DNA from 3 places in the Paenibacillus sp. FSL R7-0345 genome. Region 1 is predicted to be linked to each of the others. Evidence: riboswitches for the same ligand, from Rfam matches in the RefSeq annotation. Region 1 holds a riboswitch; each other region holds the start of a gene.
What was found. A riboswitch is a leader RNA that binds a small molecule or an ion and turns the genes downstream of it on or off. The one in region 1 is predicted to bind thiamine pyrophosphate.

Region 1 (3,275 bases):
GAGAAGGATAAGGATTCCTTCCGCCGCTTCTCCAAGGTAAACAATCTGGACTGTACGCTTAAGATGCCGGGGCGCTCCATCGCTTTCCGGGTGCTGTCCACTGATGTATTTCTCTGTCCGTTTCAGCTGGGTTTTGTGACCATACGGGTGCGCATTGAGGAGGATAAGCTGCCGTTCAGCGTAGCGCTGGAATTCGCCGACCGGTTCCGTACCCTGGAGGACGCTAACCTGCGGGATAAGGGAACCTCCGTTCATAACGGTGACGTATCCTATGAGCAGGTCGAAGATTTTGTGTTCGAGTACCTCGTACCCAGCCTTAAACCGTTTTTGGACCAGTCAGAGCTGGATGGCGCCTATTTCGAAACCCTGCCTTTTTTCGTTGATGAGCGGATGACGGTTCAGGCCTTTTACGGATTTGTTCCTGACGGGGACGAAGAAGACCTTGATATCCGGCTGAGATTCCGCGCCTCCCAGCTGGACGGTCTGGATGGAGGCGGCAATCCATATATGAGCGCAAGCGATCCTGATTATATCAAAGGCTACTGCCGGGAGCATTCCTACAACCGATGGGGTCCCGACACTTATTATATGACCAACGAGCAGACCTTCTGCTGCCTGAGCAGAGCCAAACCCGAAACTGCCACCAAGCTGATCAACCAGATGTACGGCGAATATTATTACGGGCTGCTGCTGAGTATTTTCCACAAAATTGTGCTGCTGAAACTGTCCAATCTGCACTCCCGTCTGCGCATTAACCGTGACTACGATGAAATTGAGAGCCTGATCTTCCTCATAAATAAATTTTCGGCCAAATTCTATTTTATGGAGCTTATTTCGCAGTCTCAGGGCCGGGAGATTTTTTTCCAGCTGCGGAGGGTTTACGGCAATGATGCCCTATTCGATGAGGTCAAAATGACGCTGGATGACCTGTTCCAGTACCAGGATAAATTTCAGGCTAAACGTCAGGATACGCTGCTGATGATCCTTACCGTATTTACGGTTGTCAGCGGTATTTACGGAATGAACCAGGTCATTGAGGACCTGAAGGCACCGATTGACTGGAGCAAAATGACAGAGTATTCGCCTTTTGAGTATTTCGCGCTGTTCCTTACGTTTACAGGGATTGCCGTCAGCCTTTTCCTGACAATGAAGCAGCTGTGGAACGGCATCCGCCGCCGCCGCAGAAAGCGGTATTACTCCAATGAGTAGGGAGATTGCTACTGGACAACCCCAGCCGGTGCGTCTATAATACAGCGTAGAATAAGCAATACCCGATAACTTCATAGAACCAGGGGTGCTGGAATTGGCCGGCTGAGATTGTATCCCGCAAGATACTGACCCTTATACCTGATCTGGATAATGCCAGCGTAGGAATTCATAACTGCTCCCCGGTCCCCTGCGGCCGGAGCCTGCAACCTTGCGCAAATGACTGGCGTCCCGATGATCGGGGCGCTTTTTTTGCATATCAGATTTAGAAACTGGAAGACTAGGGATTGCTGGAAGGAGTGAACAAAGAGAAATGGGAGTCAAAAAAAACTTAATGCTCAGCCTGACCTGTGTACTGGCCCTGGCCATTGCCGGCTGCGGCAGCAACAACGGAACGAATGCAGGTAATGGAGGGAACGCAGCTGCTTCTCCGGAAGCATCCGCTGGAGCAGCCGCAAATGCCCCAGCGGCACTGACCAAGATCAAGGTCGCGCTCGACTGGACGCCAAACACGAACCATACCGGTCTGTACGCGGCCAAGGAACTGGGGTATTACGAGGAAGAAGGCCTTGACGTCGAGATTGTCCAGCCGGGTGCGGCCGGGGCTGATACGATGGTGACCTCAGGCGAAGCCGCTTTCGGTATCAGTGCCCAGGAAGCGCTGACGCTGGCCCGTCTGCAGGATGTGCCGCTGGTATCCATTGCTGCCATCATTCAGCATAATACTTCAGGATTTGCAGCACCGAAGGACCGTAACATCACATCACCCAAGGATTTTGAAGGCAAAACCTACGGAGGCTGGGGATCACCGGCTGAAGAAGCGGCGATGAAAGCGATCATGGACCCGGAAGGCGGCGATGTGAAGAAGGTCAAGCTGGTGAATATCGGTGAAGCCGACTATTTCACTGCCGTAAAGCGCGACATTGATTTCGCCTGGATCTTCTATGCCTGGACCGGTATTGAGGCCGAGCTGCGCGGCGAGCCGCTGGATATGCTGTACCTCAAGGACTACGCGCCGCAGCTTGATTACTACACTCCGGTTCTTACAACCAGTGAAAAACAAATCGCTGAACAGCCTGAGCTGGTAAAAGCGTTCCTGAAAGCTACGTCAAAAGGCTACCAGTACGCCATCGACCAGCCTGAGGAAGCAGCCGCCATCCTGAGCAAGGCAGTACCTGAGCTTGATCCTGAGCTTGTCCTGGCCAGCCAGAAATGGCTGAGCCCGAAATATACGGACGATGCCGCCCGCTGGGGCGAGCAGAAGGCTGAAGTCTGGCAGAATTACGCCGACTGGATGTACGGCCTGAAGCTGTTGGATCAGCCGCTGGATGTGGACAGCACGTTTACCAACGAGTTTTTGCCGGCGGAGTAAATATAATTTGAAGCAAGCTGCATTTCCAATACACTGAGAGGGTTGATTATTGTGGCAAACACACTGTTAAGCATTCAGGTAATCCCTAAAACACCAAACGGTGAGGATTCCATTCCTTATGTAGACAAAGCGATTGAAGTGATCCAGCAATCCGGCGTGAAACATCAGGTGAATCCGCTGGAAACAACAATGGAAGGCGAAATTACCGAGCTGCTGGAGGTTGTCCGCCAGATGCATGAGGCGCTGGTTGCAGCCGGCAGCCCAAGCGTCATCTCCCAGATCAAAATCGCCCATAATCCGAACGGCATCAGCATGGACAAGCTGACGGAGAAATACCGTTGAGACCGTACTTCAGGCAAATCTGGCCGCCCTTAGTGGCGGTCGTCTTGTTTTTAGGGATCTGGCAGCTGGCCGTATCCGCATTCGGCATTGAAGCGTGGATTCTTCCGGGACCCGGGGCGATTGCCCGGTCTTCAGCAGATAACGCCGCCAGCATCTGGTCGCATACCGCTGCTACGCTGCGCCTTACACTGATCGGCTTCCCGATCGGCACAGGCGTCGGGCTGATCGTGGCCCTGCTGCTGCATCTGCTGCCCTGGCTGAAGCGTGCGCTGTACCCGCTGCTGATTCTCAGCCAGAATGTGCCGTCCATCGCACTCGCACCGCTGCTGGTCATCTGGTTCGGCTTCGGGCTGCT
Region 2 (3,275 bases), 1.9 Mb from region 1:
TTACATCAGCCGCAGCACGCCGGACGATCAGTATTTTACCTTGATGCAGTACGGCCCCCTTAACAGCCACGATGATGCTCCGTGAACTTCTGGTCATAACTCTTGCGCCTCCCTTTACGCTGCTTTTTTCCAGCCCTCTTAGACACCTTGATACATTATATCCGCACAACAGGCAGGCAACGACTGAATTTTTTTGTTTGGCCAGCTTTTAACTGTGGTAAGTAACATAGCGTAAGCGAAAAAGCGCTTAACAAACAGCGCATAAACCAGCTATCCTTAGCCATCCTAATACGATGTATAACTTCGAGAAGTGTAAAAGCGAAAGGAGAAATGGATCATGCCAGACAATCAGCAAACTAAAAAAACATTGCCCCCGCAGGTACAGGACCAGCAGCCCGGTATTGAGAGTGAGATGAATCCGTTGCCGGAGTTTGAAACCTCCACCTATAAAGCAGCAGGCAAGCTGCTGGGCAAGGCAGCGCTCATTACCGGCGGAGACAGCGGAATCGGCCGGGCGGTAGCTGTACATTTTGCCAAAGAGGGCGCCGATGTCGTTGTTTCCTATCTGAATGAGCATAGTGACGCGGAGGAAACGAAACGCCAGGTTGAGCAGGAAGGGCGTAAGTGCATTCTTGTAGCCGGAGATATCGGAGTAGAGGCTTTCTGCCAGGACCTGATAAACAAGACGGTCGAGGGACTCGGCAAGCTGGATATCCTGATCAACAATGCAGCTGAGCAGCATCCGCAGGACAATATTGAGGACATTACCTCCGAACAGCTGGAGCGGACATTCCGCACGAATATATTCTCGATGTTCTACCTGACCAAGGCAGCGATGCCGCATCTGAAAAAAGGGTCGACGATCATCAACACGACTTCGATTACAGCCTACCGGGGAAGCCCGCAGCTGCTGGATTACTCATCCACGAAGGGCGCGATTCTCAGCTTCACCCGCTCCCTGTCGATGAATCTGGCGGAAAAAGGCATCCGTGTTAACGCGGTGGCTCCCGGCCCGATCTGGACGCCGCTGATTCCTTCCACCTTTGATGCGGAAAAAGTCAGTGAGTTCGGTGCCACGCAGCCGATGAAACGTCCGGGACAGCCGGAGGAGCTTGCGCCAGCATATGTGTATCTGGCTTCCAGTGACTCCTCTTATGTCAGCGGCCAGGTCATTCATGTAAACGGCGGCGAGATTATTAACGGATGATCTGGATTTTTTATGCAAAATAGTGTTATTATATATGACGTCAGTAACAGCATATGAACTGTCACTAGGGGTGCCGCAAGGCTGAGACGAACGTTTGGTTCGGACCCTTTGAACCTGATCTGGTTTATACCAGCGTAGGGAAGTGGATGAACGTTGTTTTGCAGTGCGAACGGTCCGGAGATCCGGCTGTTATTTCTGTATACGTTTTTCACCGCCTCCTGGTTGGAGGCGGTTTTTTTGTGTGGATCTGAGAAATGAAAATGAAAGGGAAGGTGGAGGAGCGTTGGCCGAAATACATCTGCTCTCGGACGGGAAGCTGGATGCGGTTCAGTTTGCTGCCCTCGCAGCCGCTGTTCATCCGCAGCTTGACTATATTCATTTACGTGAAAAGAGGTTATCGGCGCAGGAGCTGCTTAATATGGCTTTAATCCTGCTGTCAGAGGGTGTGCCTGCCGCCAAACTGATTATCAATGACCGGCTGGATGTGGCAATGGCTCTTGGAGCTGCCGGTGTTCAGCTGGCCTGGAACAGTCTGCCTGTCTCTGCTGCACGGCTGGCAGCGGGCCACTCCCTGCAGCTGGGATCATCGGTGCATTCCGCTGCAGAGATTATAGAAGCGGGTAATCAGGGTGCTGATTATTGTCTGTTTGGACATGTGTTTGCTTCAATCAGCAAACCAGGCCTGAAGGAGCGCGGTTTAACTCTTTTGAAAGAGGCTGTGAATACTAGCAATATTCCAATAATCGCACTCGGGGGCATTACGCCGGAGAATATGCCGCAAGTGCTGCAGACTGGTGCAACAGGGATAGCGGTAATGTCCGGCATATGCGGCGCGGATGATCCTGCATCGGCTGCACAAGCCTACAGGACCGCAGCTGATGGGGCTGCCGCCAAAGGAGGTGAGAAAGCATGAATCTCATAGTCAATGGCAAAGCAGAAATATACAAAGAGAACTGCAGGACCGTGGCTGATTTGCTTAGTCTGCCTGCCTGGAACAGAAAAATGGTTATTGTTGAGCTGAACGGCGACATTGTTGCCAGGGAGAACTATAATACCGCTCTTCTGGGCGAGGGGGACAGGATTGAGGTGGTGCATTTTGTGGGAGGAGGCTAGTTTTCCTTATTAAAGTAGATGGATTCCGGGGGATATTTTGCGTAGCTTACAAAAAGCGGGTTACAAATTTAAATGCAGGAGGCTTATCAGATGTCAGATCCTTTAATAATCGGAGGCCAGGCCTTGTCCAGCAGACTGTTTATCGGAACCGGGAAATACAGCCGGAATACCCTTATCCCTGAGGTGGTGGAAGCTTCGGGCTCACAGGTCATTACAGTGGCCCTCCGGCGTGTAGACCCGGACAGCAATGATAATATCATCAGTCATATTCCGGACCGTATGATCCTGCTGCCCAACACTTCCGGTGCCCGGACTGCTGAAGAAGCGGTCCGTATAGCCAGACTGGCCAAGGCTTCCGGTCTAGGCAATTGGGTAAAGATCGAAGTAATCAATGATCAGAAATATCTGCTGCCCGATAATGCGGAAACGATCCGCGCCACGGAAATTCTGGCCTCCGAAGGCTTTGTGGTGCTTCCTTATATGAGCCCTGACTTATCCGCAGCCCTTCGCATGCAAGAAGCGGGTGCTGCAGCAGTCATGCCGCTTGGATCGCCCATAGGCACAAACCGGGGGCTAAGAACACGTGAGCTGCTGCGCATCCTGATTGCGGAGCTTGACCTTCCGGTTATTGTAGATGCCGGAATAGGCAGGCCGTCTGAAGCAGCAGAAGCGATGGAGATGGGCGCTGCCGGTGTGCTGCTGAATACGGCTATCGCCACCGCACGGAATCCGCAGCTCATGGCTTCGGCATTCCGCGATGCCGTAGCTGCAGGCCGTAAGGCCTACCTGGCCGGATTGGGCCCTGTTGAGGAGACGGCTGCAGCTTCGTCGCCACTGACGGGATTTCTGGACTGATAGACATAGGGACAAGCGCAAAGGAGGAGTGAAATGGGGTTTTATGAGACCGCCCGCCGTCTAAGCGAGCAGGCAGATTCTGAAATATGGGAGAAGTATA
Region 3 (3,275 bases), 2.6 Mb from region 1:
CTGAAGCAATCGCCTGCGGCAGCAAAGTCAGTCCGGTGTCAAAAGCACCGAAGCCGCGGGCCTGCTGCAGAAACTGCGGCAGCAGGAACAGGGCGCCGTACAGGCCGAACTGGGCAATCCACTGGACGAGAATGCCTGTGCTGAAATCGACTGATCGCAGAATACGCAGCTCCAGCAGCGGTGTCTTGGATCGCAGCTCAGCGATAACAAAAGCAATCAGGGCGGCCAGTCCCAGCGCAAGGCCGATCAGTGTTTTATTGGAGGACCAGCTTTCTGCCCCCTGACTGACCCCGTAGGTCAAAGAAGCAAAGGCCAGCGGCCCGAGGATCATGCCCAGCTTATCCATTCCCGGTACCTGTCCGCGTTTGGCATTCGGCAGCTTGCGCATCCCGATCAGCAGGCAGACAATCCCTATCGGGATGTTGATCAGAAAGATCCATCTCCATGAGTGATACTGGACCAGCCAGCCGGACAAGACCGGCCCGATTGCCGGAGCGAACAGTACGGGTATACCCATAATACCCATCACAATACCGACCTTGCTCTTGGGTGCCAGCTTATATACATAGGCCATACCTACCGGCAAAACGCAGCCTCCGCCAAGACCCTGCAGCACCCGGAAGGCAATCAGCCATTCCGCACTGTTTGGTGTAGCACACAGAATGGAGCCTATAGTGAATACGACCACTGCGGTCAGGAAAACGGTTTTGGCCCCGAAGCGGTCAGACAGCCAGCCGGACAGCGGAATAACGGAAGCCTGTGCCAGCATATAGCCGGTCACAATCCATTGCAGTGTCGTCAGATTGGTGTTAAAATCCTCTACCAGCGTGGACAAGGCCACATTCATCGCCGTGCTGTCGAGCACAACCATAAATACACCCAATATAATGGCCAGCAGCGGTACCAGAATACCGGATAAGCGGAATTCGGCGTCGTCCTTTATTACTCCTTGCATCCTTTTCTCCTCCTGTGCTTGTGCGCGTTCAATGTCATTGACCGCTGCACCCTTCTCTCTATATAATGACTCTGCGGACAATTGTCCGTTCATTCATCAACAGTCTACGGACAATTGTCCGCTGTGTCAATAACCGAAAGGAAAAACCATGAATCCCTCTAAACCTAATGACTCATCCGCCGCACCTGACCTGTATAAAGAACGTATCCTCGAGGCCGCACGCGAGCTGTTCACCGCAAATGGGCTGGAGGCTGTCAGCATGCATGCCATCGCCAAAAAGGCTGGCATCGGCCAAGGCTCGCTATACCGCCGTTTTACCGATAAAGGTGAAATCTGTTCATTGCTGCTGCGTGACAGTACGGAACGTTTTTTGTCCAGTCTGGAAATGGAGCTGGCGCTTCCAGAAGCAGAGAGTGATGCTCTTGGCCACCTGCGGCGCAGCATCAGCCGGATTGTCGGCTTTATCGAGCAGCATGCCGAGCTGCTGCAGCTGATCAAATCGGAGTTCACCGGCAAGAAACAGCTTACCCAGTTTGAGCATCCTTTTTTCCGCAGATTGAATGAATTCCTGACCCAGCTGCTCACACGCGCTGCTGCCGCCGGTGAGATTACTGATGTTGATCCGCAGTTCACAGCCACAGCCCTGATTGCCGTGCTCAGCCCGGATTTGTACCTGTATCAGCTGAAGCATCACAGCTCAACCAAAGAACAGATTACGGACGGAATTCTCGCCCTGTTCGTGACCGGAATCCAAAAAAGGCAATAAGCCTCTCTTTACAAACCTCCAGGTTATGGTATATTAATTAGCAATTACGAATTGAATAGGACCTGTTATTTCACTAGGGGAGTCGGCCGACTGAGACGGAGCTAAGCTCCGGACCCTTGGAACCTGATCTGGATCATACCAGCGGAGGGAAGTGGAGCAGAAATGATCAGCGTTGTCTTAACCACCCGGCAGACTGTATCTTTCAGACCTCTTTATTTCCTCCGGAAATGAAGGGGTCTTTTTGCGTTCAATGTTTGTCGTAATTCAAGGAGGTAAGTAGACTGCCATGCTCTCAGTTACCAATCTTAGTTATTCATACGGCACCGGAACAGGCGGACCTGTGATCTCAGGACTCTCCATGAATGTTCAGAAGGGAGAGTTCATTTCGCTGGTCGGTGCCAGCGGATGCGGCAAAAGCACGCTGCTGCGCATCATCGCCGGTCTGCTCGAGCCTTCAGGCGGAGGAATTATATTTGAAGGCAGACCTTCTGGCAGCAGCGCTTCCCGGCTCGGCAGAATCGGATATATGCCGCAGCAGGATCTGCTGCTGCCCTGGAGAACCGTGCTGGATAATTGCCTGCTGGCCTGGGAGCTGCAGCGTAAAGGCAGCAGACAGGCTGCTGTGCAGCAGATCCGCAGCCTGCTGCACAGCCTCGGCCTCGCCGGCACAGAGAATGCTTATCCGGAGGAGCTGTCCGGGGGCATGCGCCAGCGGATTGCTCTGGCCCGGACACTGTCATCAGGGAGTGAGCTGCTCCTGCTTGATGAGCCTTTTGGAGCGCTGGATGCCATGACCAAGCGCAGCTTGCACCGCTGGCTGCTCGAGCTATGGAGCAGCCTCGGCCGGACCGTAGCGTTCATCACCCACGATCTGGAAGAGGCCCTGCTGCTCAGTGACCGGATCTGCCTGATGGAGCGCGGCAGCCTGCAGGAAATCACGGTTCCGCTGCCTCGTCCAAGGCAGGGACAGATGATCTATCAGCCGCAGTTTATGAGGCTGCGGGAAGAGCTGGAACGGAGGCTGCATGAGAGTATCCCGAATTAAGCTGAAGCTGCATACTTATGCCCCTGCCGCCCTTCTGGTGCTGATAATCCTAGCGGTCTGGGAAACCGGTGTACGGTTCGGAGGGGTTCCCGCGTTCATCCTTCCGGCACCTTCAGCTGTCTGGATTGCACTGGTGGAGCAGCGGGGCCTGCTGTTAAGTGTGCATCTGCCGGCAACCCTGCAGGAAATCCTGCTCGGGTTCCTGCTGGCCGCAGGCTGCGGTACCCTGCTGGGACTGGGGATGCATCTCTTTCCGCCGCTGGCAAAAGCGGTGTACCCGCTGCTGATTGTCAGCCAGACCATCCCGCTGATCGCGCTATCCCCCATCCTGATCATGTGGTTCGGGTATACACTCGGAGGTAAGATCGCGGTTGTCTTCCTGACCGCCTTCTTCCCCGTCGTAGTCAGTACATATGACGGCCTGCATAAAAGCGGCGAGCAGTACAAGGAGCTGCTGCTGACTCTGGGCGCAAGCCGCCGGCAGCTGCTGGTCAAAACACAGATTCCGC

Region 2: another riboswitch for thiamine pyrophosphate. It lies ahead of NST84_RS09595 (thiamine phosphate synthase); the one in region 1 lies ahead of NST84_RS01905 (ABC transporter substrate-binding protein).
Region 3: another riboswitch for thiamine pyrophosphate. It lies ahead of NST84_RS12795 (ATP-binding cassette domain-containing protein); the one in region 1 lies ahead of NST84_RS01905 (ABC transporter substrate-binding protein).

Annotation. Positions count from the first base shown of each region.
Region 1 covers NZ_CP152002.1:436,691-439,965, reverse strand. Annotated here, with positions in the region: gene NST84_RS01910 (hypothetical protein) at 1-1,209, shown strand, start outside; TPP riboswitch at 1,281-1,389, shown strand; gene NST84_RS01905 (ABC transporter substrate-binding protein) at 1,520-2,578, shown strand; gene NST84_RS01900 (thiamine-binding protein) at 2,630-2,920, shown strand; gene NST84_RS01895 (ABC transporter permease) at 2,917-3,275, shown strand, end outside.
Region 2 covers NZ_CP152002.1:2,306,849-2,310,123, forward strand. Annotated here, with positions in the region: gene NST84_RS09585 (NUDIX domain-containing protein) at 1-97, opposite strand, end outside; gene NST84_RS09590 (SDR family oxidoreductase) at 338-1,207, shown strand; TPP riboswitch at 1,264-1,365, shown strand; gene NST84_RS09595 (thiamine phosphate synthase) at 1,491-2,120, shown strand; gene thiS (sulfur carrier protein ThiS) at 2,117-2,320, shown strand; gene NST84_RS09605 (thiazole synthase) at 2,411-3,175, shown strand; gene thiH (2-iminoacetate synthase ThiH) at 3,209-3,275, shown strand, end outside.
Region 3 covers NZ_CP152002.1:3,024,659-3,027,933, reverse strand. Annotated here, with positions in the region: gene NST84_RS12805 (DHA2 family efflux MFS transporter permease subunit) at 1-955, opposite strand, end outside; gene NST84_RS12800 (TetR/AcrR family transcriptional regulator) at 1,104-1,721, shown strand; TPP riboswitch at 1,787-1,888, shown strand; gene NST84_RS12795 (ATP-binding cassette domain-containing protein) at 2,080-2,766, shown strand; gene NST84_RS12790 (ABC transporter permease) at 2,747-3,275, shown strand, end outside.